DNA from 4 places in the Bradyrhizobium sp. USDA 327 genome. Region 1 is predicted to be linked to each of the others. Evidence: riboswitches for the same ligand, from Rfam matches in the RefSeq annotation. Region 1 holds a riboswitch; each other region holds the start of a gene.
The links. Region 1 has a riboswitch for cobalamin ahead of ABIA42_RS08595 (TonB-dependent receptor). Riboswitches for the same ligand answer to the same signal wherever they lie in the genome.

Region 1 (3,207 bases):
GCGGGAATCGTCACCGACAAGCCGCGCAGCGGCACGCGCGATTTCAGCGTCGAGGCTGCGCTCACGCCCTCGGACCTGGCCTTTGCCTTCGAGGCCGGCCAGCGTGCGGTGGTGCGCGCAAAGGCCAGTCAGCCAGATCTCCTGATCTTCGGTGAGATGGGCATCGGCAACACCACGACCTCAGCGGCGATCGCGGCGAGCCTGCTTGGCGTGAGCGCCGGGGAGATCGCGGGCAGCGGCACCGGCGTCGATGCGGCCGGCCGCGCGCACAAGGCACGCGTGATCGATGCGGCGATCGCACGCCACGGTGTCGCTGGAGCGTCGGTCGAGCAGATCCTGTGCGCCGTCGGCGGCCTCGAGATCGCGGCGATCTCAGGAGCGATCATTGCGGCCGCGCAAGCCCGTATTCCCGTGTTGATCGACGGCTTCATCGTGTCCGTCGCGGCCCTGGCGGCGGCGCGTCTCAATCCGTCCTGCCAGCCGTTCCAACTCGCCTCGCATCAATCGGCGGAGCAGGGGCATCGGCTGGTGTTGCGCGCGCTGAACGTTCAGCCGCTGATCAGCCTCGATCTCAGGCTCGGCGAGGGATCGGGCGCGGCCATCGCGCTGCCGCTGGTCCGATTGGCCTGCGCGCTTCACAACAGTATGACGACCTTCGCGCAGGCCAACGTGCCGGATCGCCCGGCCTGATGCGGCTCAAGCCAGGCGCTGGTTGACGGAGACGACACGCCAGCCCGCCGCGAGGCGGTCGATCCGGGTCAGCGACAGCGGATCGATCACGAAGCGCAAGGCGGCCTGCGGCGTCAGGTCCAGTGCGATGCAGAGCGCGGCGCGGATGGTGCCGGAATGCACGACGAGCGTTGCCGATCCGGCCCCGATCCGCGACAGACCTAGCCGGACGCGGGCGATCTGATCCGCAAAGCTTTCGCCGTTCGGCGGCCGTCCGTGCGCCGGATCGTGCCAGAACTGCGCGTAAGTCTCGCCACCGGTCGCGGCGAGCTCGTCATGCCGGCAGCCGGTCCAGTCGCCGAAATCCTGCTCGCGGAATTCGCTGACCAATTCCGGTTCGAGCCGCAGTGCGCGCGCGGTCTCGACCGTACGCCGCGACGGACTGGCATAGGTGGTGGCATCCGGCGGCAAATGCTGCCGCAGAGCCACCAGTGCTGCGTGATCGCCGAGATCCGCCCGCGCATCAGCAGCATGGATCGTCCCCGCCACGCCCGCGACGGTCGCATGCCGTATCAGCCAGAGGAAGGTCTCACCTTCCATGCTCATCTCCAGGGAAGTTGGTCGCTGTGGCCACAACGCCGCAACTGGCGCATTGACTCTGTCACGATGGTAATCCTAGATGATCGCGACGGTTTCCCCGAGAGGGAATGAAAAGGGAATGCGGTGCGGGGAAACTTGTCCCCAATGCCGCGGCTGCCCCCGCAACTGTAAGCGGTGAATCCTTCGTCACAAGCCACTGGGTCCTCGGTCCCGGGAAGGCGACGAAGCGGTCACGACCCGCGAGCCAGGAGACCTGCCGTCAGCCGTGGTCACACGCGAAGATGTCGGTCGGGGAGTACAGACATTCGGCTTCATCGGACGGCCCGAAAGGCCAACAGATGGGACCTCGTTCGCTGTGACGTGCCACTGACGTCATACCGAGGTTTCGTATCGTGTCTTCCACCTGTATCTTACGGCCGAGCCGCTTCCTGCTCGCCTCTGCTGCGTTCACGTCGTTCGTCATCGCCGATATGCCTGCCGCCCTGGCGCAGCAGGTCCGCGAACCCCTGCCGCCGGTCGAGGTCTCGCCTGCTGAAGCCGGCAGGCAGGCCAAGCCGGCCAACCGTGAAGCGCAGCGCGCGCGCCGTGCAGCTGCACGCCGGCCAGCGACCGCATCGGCTCCGCCCAAGCCCAGCGCGCCGGCCGCGCCAGCGCAGACGCCGCTCAACAGCAATGTCGTGGCCGAAAGCGCCTCGCGGCTCGGCCTGACGGTGCGCGAAACGCCCGCGACGGTCGAGGTGATCTCCGCCGAGACCATGCGCGAGCAGGGTTATCGAACGGTCTCAGAGGTGGCGCAGGGTGCCGTCGGCGTCACCTCCGGCGACAATCCGGCCGAGCCCGCGGCGTTTTCCATGCGTGGCTTCACCAACAGCCAGATCAATACGCTCTACAACGGCATCAAGATCGGCCCGCAGAACATGACCTCGCGGATCACCGACACCGCCAATCTGCAGGCCGTGGAATTCCTCAAAGGCCCGGCCTCGCTAATGTCAGGCGAGGGCGCCGCCGGCGGCGCCATCAACTTCGTCACCAAGCAGCCGCACACCGGACCGATCCGGAACGAAGCCGAGCTCTCCTGGGACTCGCTCAACTCATTCCGCGCGCACTACGGCTCGGGCGGCAGCACCAATGTGCAGGGCCTCGACTATCGCTTCGACATCTTCCGCTCCGCCCTCAACGGTTTTGCCGACGACACCAACGTCAAGACGTTCGGCACGTCCGGCCAGCTCAATTACCGCATCTCCGACAGCCTCAAGATCTGGGGCGCGATCGAGTACCGCGAGGATCGCTCCAAGGCCTATTGGGGCGCGCCGCTGGTGCCGGTCGCTTTCAGCGGCTCGCATGCAACGACGGGGATCGTCTCCGGCAACTACGTGTCGAACTACAACGGGACGAATCTCGGTGCCGTCACCATCGACGACCGCACCTTCAACACCAACTATAACGTCCTCGACAACCGTAACGTCGCGCAGGAAGTGTGGCTGCGCGGCGGCTTCGAGCTGAAATTGGCGCCTGACCTGACGCTGAAGAGCCAGGCCTATGGCTATGGCGCAGAACGGAGCTGGTTCAACAACGAGATCGAGGCGTTCAATTCCACCACGAACCAGGTCGATCGCGAGCGCTTCTATGTCGCGCACAGCCAGCGCCTGGTCGGCAACATCACCGATTTGATCTGGGACGCGAATATCGCAGGCTTCGACAACCGGCTGGTCACGACCTTGTCGACAAGCTATCTCGATTTCGTCAGGCCGGGCGCGGCAAACTTTCCAGGCGATTCCGTTTCGCTGGTCGATCCCAATCGCGGCTACTACGGCCTGCTCACGACCCAGCAGCAGACCGCGCGCATCGACAACGAAGCGCTCTCGTTCGAGGACCGGCTGAAGCTCACGCGCAGCTTCGCGCTGGTCGGCGGCCTCCGCGTCGAGCACATCGGGCTCG
Region 2 (3,207 bases), 1.8 Mb from region 1:
TCTCGAGCCAATTCATTCCAGCTTCGACTTTGGCTGCGGCAAACTGCGTTACGAACGGGCAATAGCCAAAACCACCGGCGAACTTGCGTTGGTGGATTCGGAAGTGCAGCTTTCAAGGGGTCAAATGATCCGCGGTCGTTCGACCACCATCCGCGATTACGTCGGCAAATCAAATCACGTCCACGCCCTCACCGTGGGTCAGTTTGCCTCCCATGACCGGAGATACGACCGCGGCTTCTGCATAAACGTTCTTTCTGTGATCCCATCGGCAAGCGTGAGACTTGGCATCGTTCAACTGATGAGAGCTAAGCTAAAGCCAAACGGCACTTGCTTGTTTGTGACGCTCTATCGCAATTCTGATTTTACAAGGATGCAGAATCTCCCGAATTGTCAACCATACGGCAACGGCTTCCTCATGGACTCGCTTAGGGGCCATTCCTTCTACGGCCTCATCCCGCCGGACGATCTCGCCGGATTGGTTAAGCGTGCAGGCTTCTCGGTCGAGTCGATCGTGCTGGATGAAGGCTCCGCATACCTGTGGGCCCGAACTCCGGACGGGCGACCTGGACCGATCAATTTCGAAATCCGTGAAACTGCGGAGAACTTTCAGATTCGATCTCAGCCAAGCGTGAGCAACCGCAGCTCGGCAAGGTAGACCAGGCCGGCAGAGACGGCGCTTGGATCCTGAGCAGCAGCCGCGGGGGCTCAAGTCACATCGACGACCTGTCCCGCTTAGGTTCGTCTGCTTCCGATAGTCGGCGATCTGCTGTCTGTAGTGGCCGATGCTCGGCGCATCCGGAGCCACGTCGCTCTTCCAATCGACGACCGCGTCGATGGCGCCGGCCTCGTCGAACGCGATCGCGTCAACCTGTCCGGAGAGCAGGACCTTGCCGCCTTCGTGAGTCTGGCTTCCGAACAACGGGAGCTCGGGGGCGAGACGCGGTCGCGGCGTCACGACGTCCGGAAGAGCGAGCGTCCGCAGCACCGTGGCGGTCAGTTCGACGGCGCTGATGCCCATCTTCGGATCCTCCGCCGGTTCGTGCCCCATCTGCCGGATCAGTTCCGCAGCCCGCGTTTCAAGTCCGCCCTGGCGTCGCAGGCTTCTCCGGTCAGCACCTCCTCGATTAGCTTGTGAAGGATGGTGCCACGCGTCGAACTTCTGAGAACGGCAGCAGGCTCCGCAGCGCCGGTTTCCGGAATTTCCCCGCTTTCGATCTTCGCTTCTGGCTCGTCCACCTGATCAAGTTCCCTCCGGCTCGGGCGACGCCAGATCACGGTCTTGCGCACATCGAAGATAGCGGTCGCCTCGGCGGCGAAGGTCTCGCGGGTCTGCCCGTTCTCTAGCGGCGTGACGTTCCTTTCCTTCGCGGTGCCGACGTCGTTCGGGTTGATCGCCGGGAGACCAGCCAGGCCCAAATCGACGAGCTTTGCCCAGCACTTGTCCGACAGGTCGGCGGAGTGCCTAGGCAGGATCAGCAGGTCGCGCGCCCGGGTCGCGGCCACGTACCAGAGGCGTACGCGCTCGCGCCGCTGCTGCTGCCGCGGTGACGGTGTTGCCCCACGGATTGGCCGAGGAGACAATCACGGATTGAGCAGTTGCGGAGGCTGTGCGGACGCCGATCCCGCTGCGGCGATCGAGGCCAGCACGATTCCTAGCGTCAATGCTGACCCGGACAGCCAGCGCTGTTTGAGCAGGATTGAAGTTGACGCCGAAACTCGCGCCGGCACGGCTACTACGTTTGAAATGAAAACGGTGATGACCACGGGCGAAACAAAAAGCCGTCACGCACATTCGCCGTGAGCGGCAGCCGTTCGCCCCGAATGCGGCAGATCTCGATCGGCTTTGCAACGTCTTGGAGCACCCCGCCCCTGCGTCAGTCCATGACCACGACCGGCAGCAAGGTTTCCTGGCTCGCGGGTTGACGCCTCCGACCACCTTCCCAGGTTCGAACGAACGAACCCAATGGCCCAACTGTCGTCGGCTCGCCGCTTACAGTTGCGGGGGCAGCTTCGGCCTTGTCCGTGAGGACGCACCGTATTCCCTTGATACGCCTTTCGGCGCTACCGATAACCAGACTGAAGGCCCCTCATAACCGAGTCAAGCAAGGGGCGTGAATCGAGTGCTGAGTGACACAACATGTGACAGTTTAGCCCGTCCTATTCGTGAGAGTGCGTTTTTCTAGTCCGATTGATGTGGCCGCACATCTGCTCTGACGAGGCGCACAGGATTGCCTTCGGCTTTTCACCGCCTGACGACCCGTACTTTGCAACGCGCTTGAGGGATAAGTTGGGCGAACGGGGGGCGGACGCCCCGCCGGTCAAGGACTGAGCGGCAGCAGCGCGCCGGGCAAGCCGCGGATCAGGTCGGCTTCGGGACATGCCGCGGCGAACGCAAGGCGAATGCGGCTCGTGGTCTCGACCACACGGGCAGCGAGTTTCAAGAGACTCCGCCTCGACGGCATTTGCGATGTTCGTTTCGATCTTCTCTAGCAAGATCGACCTGATCTGAGGATCGAGGGGCGACTCCGACGTCGAAAGCCCAGCCAAATGTCCCAGCTCTTTGATGCGGCCGTGATGGCCGGCTCGGGTGCCGTTTACATGTCTCAACCGTTCGCACAGTGTATCGAAGCCGGCTTGTCCGCCTATGATCGCCCTGCCTGTCGTGCTGAGCATGTCCGGTGTTAGCCCTGCGAGGTACTTCACGCTGACCCTGAACCGCGCGTCGCGATCTGCAAGGCAGAACGCCATTGCGACGATGGCGTCGAACAGCGCGGAATTCGAGAGGTCATGGTACTCCGCGGGGAGAAGCTTGCGCGCAGCCTGCTTACGGCTAGGGTCAGGGTGAACGAGACCAACCACGAAGTCGAAGGCTTCTTCGTCGGGAATCTCGACGAGAGATTGCTCGAAATCGCGCAAGTCGACGGTCGGAAGGAGCAGATGCGCCAACAGCTTCAGGCCGAACGGCAGCAATTGCTCCAGCAACTTGCTGGATCGGCGGGAGATGTCCGGCGCGCGGAGGATGAGGCACGGCTGTTCGAAGCCATGTTCGCGCAATTCCAGGCCATCCGCGACTCTGGCCTGACCTGCTTTGGATGCGGCGAGGAATTGGCTGCTTTCGATCGCAAGCTGGCGGAAATCGGCAAAAATATCGAAGACGCCAAGCGGAATCGCGATCCCAAGCTCGTTGCCGATCTGGAGCGCCTAGCC
Region 3 (3,207 bases), 1.4 Mb from region 1:
AAATCCGTTCTTAACATTTAGCGCGCATTCTCGCAGCATGCGGGCATCGCTGATCGGCGGTGGCTCGTGGTGGGAAGGCCGGGGTTCGTTGCAATGCAGCGCACCTCGCGAGTGTCATCGTGCCATGCCTGACAGGGCAAGTCCCTTGCGCCTCGTTGCCGTGATCATATGCGCGCTCATGACGGCGGCCTGCGACCAGGAGCGGGACATCACCGGCTCGACGACGTCGACCTGTCCGATACGAAACTACAGCTACAATCCACGCGACATGAACCAGTGCGTCAACGCCTGCAGATCGTGCGATCGCGGCACCACGGTCACCTGCACGACCTCCTGCACCCTCAAGGGGGCTCGCTGAGCAAATTGCCTTCTGCCTGCAAGGGCTCGCAACCGCGCATCCCCCATCGCCCCCGCCGTCTCCACCTGATAGGGTCGATCGGAGCAGGGGGACATCGGATGAAATTCGCAAGCTTTGAAATCGACAACGCCGGAGGTCTCGTGGGAACGGCGAGCAACGCGCAGGCTTCCAGCGAACGTGGCGTTGACGGTGCCGAGGCACCGGAACGATTTACATAGGATAGTCATTGGAAGCAGTGGGCAGGACGCGGAGTCCGATGGAATGGGTATGCTCGATCCCGGCCGGTTCCTGGTGTCGTGCTCGCATTGCGATGCCTGGCCGATGGCCGCCAACGTGAAGCGTTCAAGCTGGTCGGCATCCCCGCATGAGGTCCGTTTCGTCTGCACGCGCTGCCGGCGCGAAGAGACCGCGATCGTCTCGGCCTCTGGCGAGCTGATGCCGATCAAGCGCCTCGACGTTCCGCCGCGCGATGTCGCTGTCGCCTGGGCTCAGGCCCAGCGCCCGCGAGGACGAACGTAGGCGGCGCAGGGCATTGTTCGATTCGCTTTGAAGCCGGCCCACCGGTCGATTGACTCCCGGCCTGGGCGCCCCGTAGATTGGCCGCCGACGGTTCTCCCCATGGAGATCAAAAGGGAATGTGGTGCGAGATGTCCCAAGGCCGGGATCTTCTCAATGCCATGGCTGCCCCCGCAACTGTAAGCGGTGAATCTCTCGTCCTATGCCACTGGGAATCTCGGTCCTGGGAAGGCGACGCAGAGGTAACGACCCGCGAGCCAGGAGACCTGCCGTCAGCCGTGGTCACACGCGAAGATGTCGGTCGGGGAGTACAGACACTAGCTTCACCGGAGCAATCGATCGCTCCGCCGTAAAGCCTCGTTCGCTGTGACGTGCCACTGACGTCATGCCGAGGTTACAATTGTGTCCCGTATTGTCACTGCCGCCAGGCGCCGCTGCGCCGGCATCGTTGCGGCCGTTTCGCTGTATTCGCTCGATCCCTCCATCGCCCACGCCCAGCAGTCCGTCGCCGAGCAGCTGCCACCGGTTGAAGTGACCAGATCCGACGATCAGAACCGTACGCGTGCCAGGGCGATCGGCGATGGCGAGGCGGGGCGGCGCCGAACGGCGCCGGACGGGGCGCCGAGTGGGACCGGCTCGTCCGGCTCGGGCAATGAGGCCGCCGCCGGCAATGGCGGTATCGTCGGCGCGGCCACGACCGTCATCACGGCCGCGGACATCGCTCATGCGCCGTCGCAGACGCTGGCCGAGATCATCGCGACGCAAGTGCCGGGCGCCCAGATCACGACGTTCTATGGCGGCCCGATCGGTGCCAAGACCAGTGTCGACCTGCGCGGCTTCGGTGCCTTCGCCACGGCCAACACGCTGGTGCTGGTCAACGGACGACGGCTGAACGACATCGATATGGCCCAGGTGGACCTCTCCACCATCCCGCTCAATGCCATCGAGCGCATCGAGATCACGCGCGGCAATTCCGGTGCGGTGCTGTATGGTGACAATGCGGTTGGCGGCGTCATCAACATCGTCACCAAGAATGGCGTGGGCGGCCCGCCCGTGACAGCGCGCATCGAGGCCGGTTTCGGCTCATTCAATACCAGGCTCGGCAACGTCTCGGCCGCGATCAATTCCGGTCCGTGGTCGACCTCGTTCTACGGCAATGCCGTCAGGACCGACGGCTATCGCGACAACAATCGCTATTCGCAGGAGAACGGCGTCGCCAATCTGAACTACACGACGCCGGGCTTGACCGCCTTCCTGACCGTCACCGCTGACAATCAGGAGTTGCGACTGCCGGGCGGCCGCACCGTCGATCCCTCCATCGGCGTCGACGAGCTCGCGACCAACCGGCGAGGGACCAGCACGCCCTTCAACTACGCCAATCAGCAGGGTTTTGGCGCGACCGCGGGCTTCACGAAAACCCTTGTCAACGGCGTCGATCTCATCGTCGACGGCGGCGTGCGCGACAAGAAGCAGCAGAGCGCATTTTTCTCGAGCCCGGCGCCGGTTCTGGCTTTCTTCACGTCGACCTATGTCGATGCTGACCTTACGACATGGTCGATTACGCCGCGGCTCAGCGTGAAGAGCCTGCTCTTCGGAATGCCCTCGCAAGTGCTGACCGGCGTCGACTACTACGATGCGAGCTTTCAGCAGAACCGCGGCGCCGGCCAGGGTCTCGCTCCCTGGCACAATTACGATCTCAGGCAGCGGACGGTTGCGGGCTATATCCAGCACACACTCGGCGTCGCGCCAACGACCGATATCTCCTACGGCGTCCGGGTGCAGAACACCAATCTCTCGGCACGTGACAATTTCGACCCGGCCGCTCCGTTCAACGCCGACATCGGCGCGCTCCCGCTCAGGACCGACGAGACGCAATATGCGCTACACCTCGGTGCGGAGCATCGTCTCAATGACACCGTCGCGCTGTTCGGCCGCGTTGCGCGCGCCTTCCGCACGCCTGATGTCGACGAGCGGGTGTCGTCAGGCCCTTCATTCGACCCGTTCTTCAGTCCGCTCCCGCAAACGTTCCAGCTCAAGACCCAGACGTCGCAGGATATCGAGGGCGGGCTGCGCATCAGAGGAGGCGGACTGCAGATGCAGAGCAGCCTCTATCTGATGGACCTCGCCAACGAGATCCATTTCAATCCGATCCTGTTCTACAACACCAATCTGGATCCGACCCGCCGCTACGGTTCGGAGACCAGTGTCTCCTATCGCATCAACGACGCCCTGCTGGTGCGTTCCGGCATGGCCTATACACGGGCCGTCTTCCGCGAAGGCGTCTGGGCGGGCAACGACGTGCCGCTGGTGTCGCGCTACACCGCGAGTGCGGG
Region 4 (3,207 bases), 1.4 Mb from region 1:
TAGCGCGGGTCTTCCAGACATTCTCTTCATAACCCTCGGCCTATCGCGTTTCATCCAAACATCTTGTAAAGCAGGCAACCTCGAACCTGCTATGAGCCATCGCAAGAAGTTTACGGGATGCGACGTGGCACCCGCTGGCTGTCCCGCGCGATCAGGCGCTCCCTGTATGTCATGCGCAGCTAACTTCCCCGACAGCGACTGCGTCAGTTGGCTGAGCTGGACCTGCCCAGCAGGAGGAGACTGGGCATGCCGAGGGTCTGCATTCTTCGTGCCAGGCAATAGGCGGAAATTTTCACAGAGTTTGTGTCGCTCTTGTCGACTTTCTGACCTTTGCACGTTTTCGGTGTTCCTATTCAGTGTATCCGCCGCAGCTTGTGCATCCTTGTCCCGCACCGGATATTTAGCAGAAGAGTTGAACGCCTCGATGCCGGATGCCTGATGGACGGAAGTGCGTTTGCCGCTATTGAGCTGTGTGGTTCGCTATCGTGCCGCCGGCGTTCGAGCTGCATGATTGCCAGCGGCACCAAGCCGGCTTGATCCCGGCTTTGAAGTCTGGGTGGCACGCAAATCAACCCCTCGCCTCGTATGTTGCTAAATTCCGCCACGTGCCTTGGCCTATTCGCTGCAGATCCTTTAGTTGAGAGAATAGCTGGCTAGCCGAGGTGCTGGGCGAAACTCTGGAAATCGCAAGGCCGCATCGAAAGCATTCTGATAGAAACGTCGGTACTCCCGCCGGAAGGCTGCTTCTGTCCCTTTCATCGATCTAGCGTGCGGCTCCGCCTCAAGGCAGCTCCGGATGCTATTCCGGTATCTGAGAAGGATATGTCTGATTATGACATCTCTGATTAGAGAATGTTTCTGGATGGTGGTAAGTCACAGAGATGCACGGTCATTCGGCTAGCAGATGTCGCAGATTAGCTTGCACATAATCTGAGAGGTTGACGGAAGAGTTCTCGTGCCGATAATCCAAGTCGTCGAGGTTCTCCGGTTCCCATTGATCCGGAGCTAAGAGGGAAGCCGGTGCAAATGCCGGCGCTGCCCCCGCAACTGTAAGTGGCGAGCCGCTGTCCAACGATGTCACTGAAGCCTGCACGGCTTCGGGAAGGCCGGACAGCAGCGATGACCAGCAAGCCAGGAGACCGGCCCCGACAATATATTGGTCCACGGGCGGGGTGTCTCGGTGGTACGCCAAGCAGCCGTCGCACGCGCGACTTCTCCTGCCTGCGTCCGCCATGGCCTTTGTCCCCAACAGGGGTTAACGCGATGTCTCCTCTCTCTCTTCCAGTTGCTACGCTCGGAACGCCACGCATCGGCCCAAGGCGTGAGCTCAAGCTCGCTCTAGAAAGCTACTGGTCTGGAAAGATTAGTGAACAGCAGTTGTACGAAGACGCATCCGGCCTACGCGCAGCGAACTGGGCTCGTCAAAAATCGCTCGGCGTCACGATCATTCCGTCAAACGACTTCTCGCTGTATGATCAGGTGCTTGATACAAGTGTCATGGTTGGCGCCATCCCGGAGATCTACGCCTCGAGCGGAGAATCCGTTTCGCTCCAGACGTACTTCGCCATGGCCCGCGGATCGCAATGCGGCGATCAGGATGCGAGTTGCGACCAGAGTACGCGGGGATCTGGCGTGCCCGCGCAGGAAATGACCAAGTGGTTCGATACCAACTACCACTACATGGTTCCCGAGTTTTACCGGGGACAGGCGTTCAGACTGTGCTCTCGCAAACCCGTCGAAGAGTATGAGGAAGCCAGGGCTCTTGGCTTTCAGACCCGCCCTGTCCTGATCGGGCCGGTCACATTTTTAAAGCTCGGCAAGAGTACCGATAGCGCGTTCCAGCCCCTCTCTCTCCTCGATGATCTGATACCTGTCTATATCGACCTTCTGCATGAATTAGCCAAACGAGGGGCAAGTTGGGTTCAGTTTGATGAGCCCTGCCTGGTCCTTGATCTGGATGAGGCGGCGCGACAATCGTTGCTGCACGCCTATAACCGGTTCGCAAAGGAGGGACCCGCTATCAAGATCATGCTTGCGAGCTATTTCGGCGCCCTAGGCGACAATCTGGATACTGCCTTGAGCCTGCCAATTTCCGGTCTGCACGTCGATTTGGTTCGAGCGCCAGAACTATTGGATCAGATCATTGCTGACGGCCGAAGTGATCTCGTCATGTCGCTCGGTGTCATCGACGGCCGCAATGTGTGGCGGTCGAACTTGCCGTCGCTCCGTCAGCGGCTGAAGCCCTCGATTGCGAAGCTTGGCAGGCACCGTGTACAGCTCGCTCCGTCCTGCTCGCTGCTTCACGTGCCGGTCGATGTTGAACTCGAGACCGGGCTCGCGTCCGACGTCAAGAGCTGGCTTGCTTTCTCGGTTCAGAAGATGCGTGAGCTTGCGATCCTGGCGCGGGTACTCGCAGGCGACCAGAATGTTGGGCTAGCTCTTGCCGAGTCGGAATGCGCCGCGACTGCCCGCCGGACCTCGCCGAAGATCCATAATGCCAACGTCGCTGTCCGAATGAGGGCGATCGATCAGACGATGCGCCAGCGCGCCACCCCGTTTGCCCGTCGTTCCGAGATCCAAAGGGAACGCTTTGGACTGCCGGCTTTTCCTACCACGACGATAGGATCGTTTCCGCAGACCGCAGCGGTGCGAAATGCTCGCGCGGCGCATGCGCGAGGTGCGATGAGCGAGGAGCAATACGACAGGTTCCTCAAAGAGGAGATAGCCCGCGCCGTACGTTGGCAGGAGGACATCGGTCTTGACGTCCTCGTGCATGGCGAATTCGAGCGTAATGACATGGTGCAGTACTTCAGCGAGCAACTCGCCGGCTTCGCATTTACAAGGAACGGATGGGTTCAGTCCTATGGTTCGCGCTGCGTTAGGCCCCCGATCCTGTTTGGCGATGTAGTGCGGCCGAAGCCGATCACCGTGGAATGGTGGCGCTACGCGCAATCACTAACTGGTAAGCCGATGAAGGCGATGTTGACCGGACCGGTGACGATCCTGAACTGGTCGTTTGTTCGCGATGATATTCCTAGAAGCGAGGTCTGCCGTCAGCTTGCGCTCGCGATGCGCGATGAAGTCCGCGATCTCGAGAATGCCGGTGCAGCCATAATACAGATCGACGAAGCTGCACTCCGCGAAGGATTGCCATTGCGCCGGTCGGACTGGAAGGCATATCTCGATTGGGCCGGAGATTGCTTCCGC

Region 2: linked by a shared signal. The riboswitch ahead of ABIA42_RS00355 (transposase) and the one ahead of ABIA42_RS08595 (TonB-dependent receptor) in region 1 are both predicted to bind cobalamin.
Region 3: linked by a shared signal. The riboswitch ahead of ABIA42_RS15245 (TonB-dependent receptor) and the one ahead of ABIA42_RS08595 (TonB-dependent receptor) in region 1 are both predicted to bind cobalamin.
Region 4: linked by a shared signal. The riboswitch ahead of metE (5-methyltetrahydropteroyltriglutamate--homocysteine S-methyltransferase) and the one ahead of ABIA42_RS08595 (TonB-dependent receptor) in region 1 are both predicted to bind cobalamin.

The regions. Positions count from the first base shown of each region.
Region 1 covers NZ_JBGCCW010000001.1:1,899,493-1,902,699, forward strand. Annotated here, with positions in the region: gene cobT (nicotinate-nucleotide--dimethylbenzimidazole phosphoribosyltransferase) at 1-690, shown strand, start outside; gene ABIA42_RS08590 (histidine phosphatase family protein) at 697-1,269, opposite strand; cobalamin riboswitch at 1,342-1,545, shown strand; gene ABIA42_RS08595 (TonB-dependent receptor) at 1,662-3,207, shown strand, end outside.
Region 2 covers NZ_JBGCCW010000001.1:76,149-79,355, forward strand. Annotated here, with positions in the region: gene ABIA42_RS00350 (hypothetical protein) at 1-655, shown strand, start outside; gene ABIA42_RS00355 (transposase) at 1,057-1,503, opposite strand; cobalamin riboswitch at 1,879-2,081, opposite strand; gene ABIA42_RS00360 (transposase) at 2,319-2,441, opposite strand; gene ABIA42_RS00365 (hypothetical protein) at 2,842-3,207, shown strand, end outside.
Region 3 covers NZ_JBGCCW010000001.1:3,311,046-3,314,252, reverse strand. Annotated here, with positions in the region: gene ABIA42_RS15255 (hypothetical protein) at 125-358, shown strand; gene ABIA42_RS15250 (hypothetical protein) at 620-877, shown strand; cobalamin riboswitch at 949-1,163, shown strand; gene ABIA42_RS15245 (TonB-dependent receptor) at 1,277-3,207, shown strand, end outside.
Region 4 covers NZ_JBGCCW010000001.1:514,449-517,655, forward strand. Annotated here, with positions in the region: cobalamin riboswitch at 961-1,163, shown strand; gene metE (5-methyltetrahydropteroyltriglutamate--homocysteine S-methyltransferase) at 1,264-3,207, shown strand, end outside.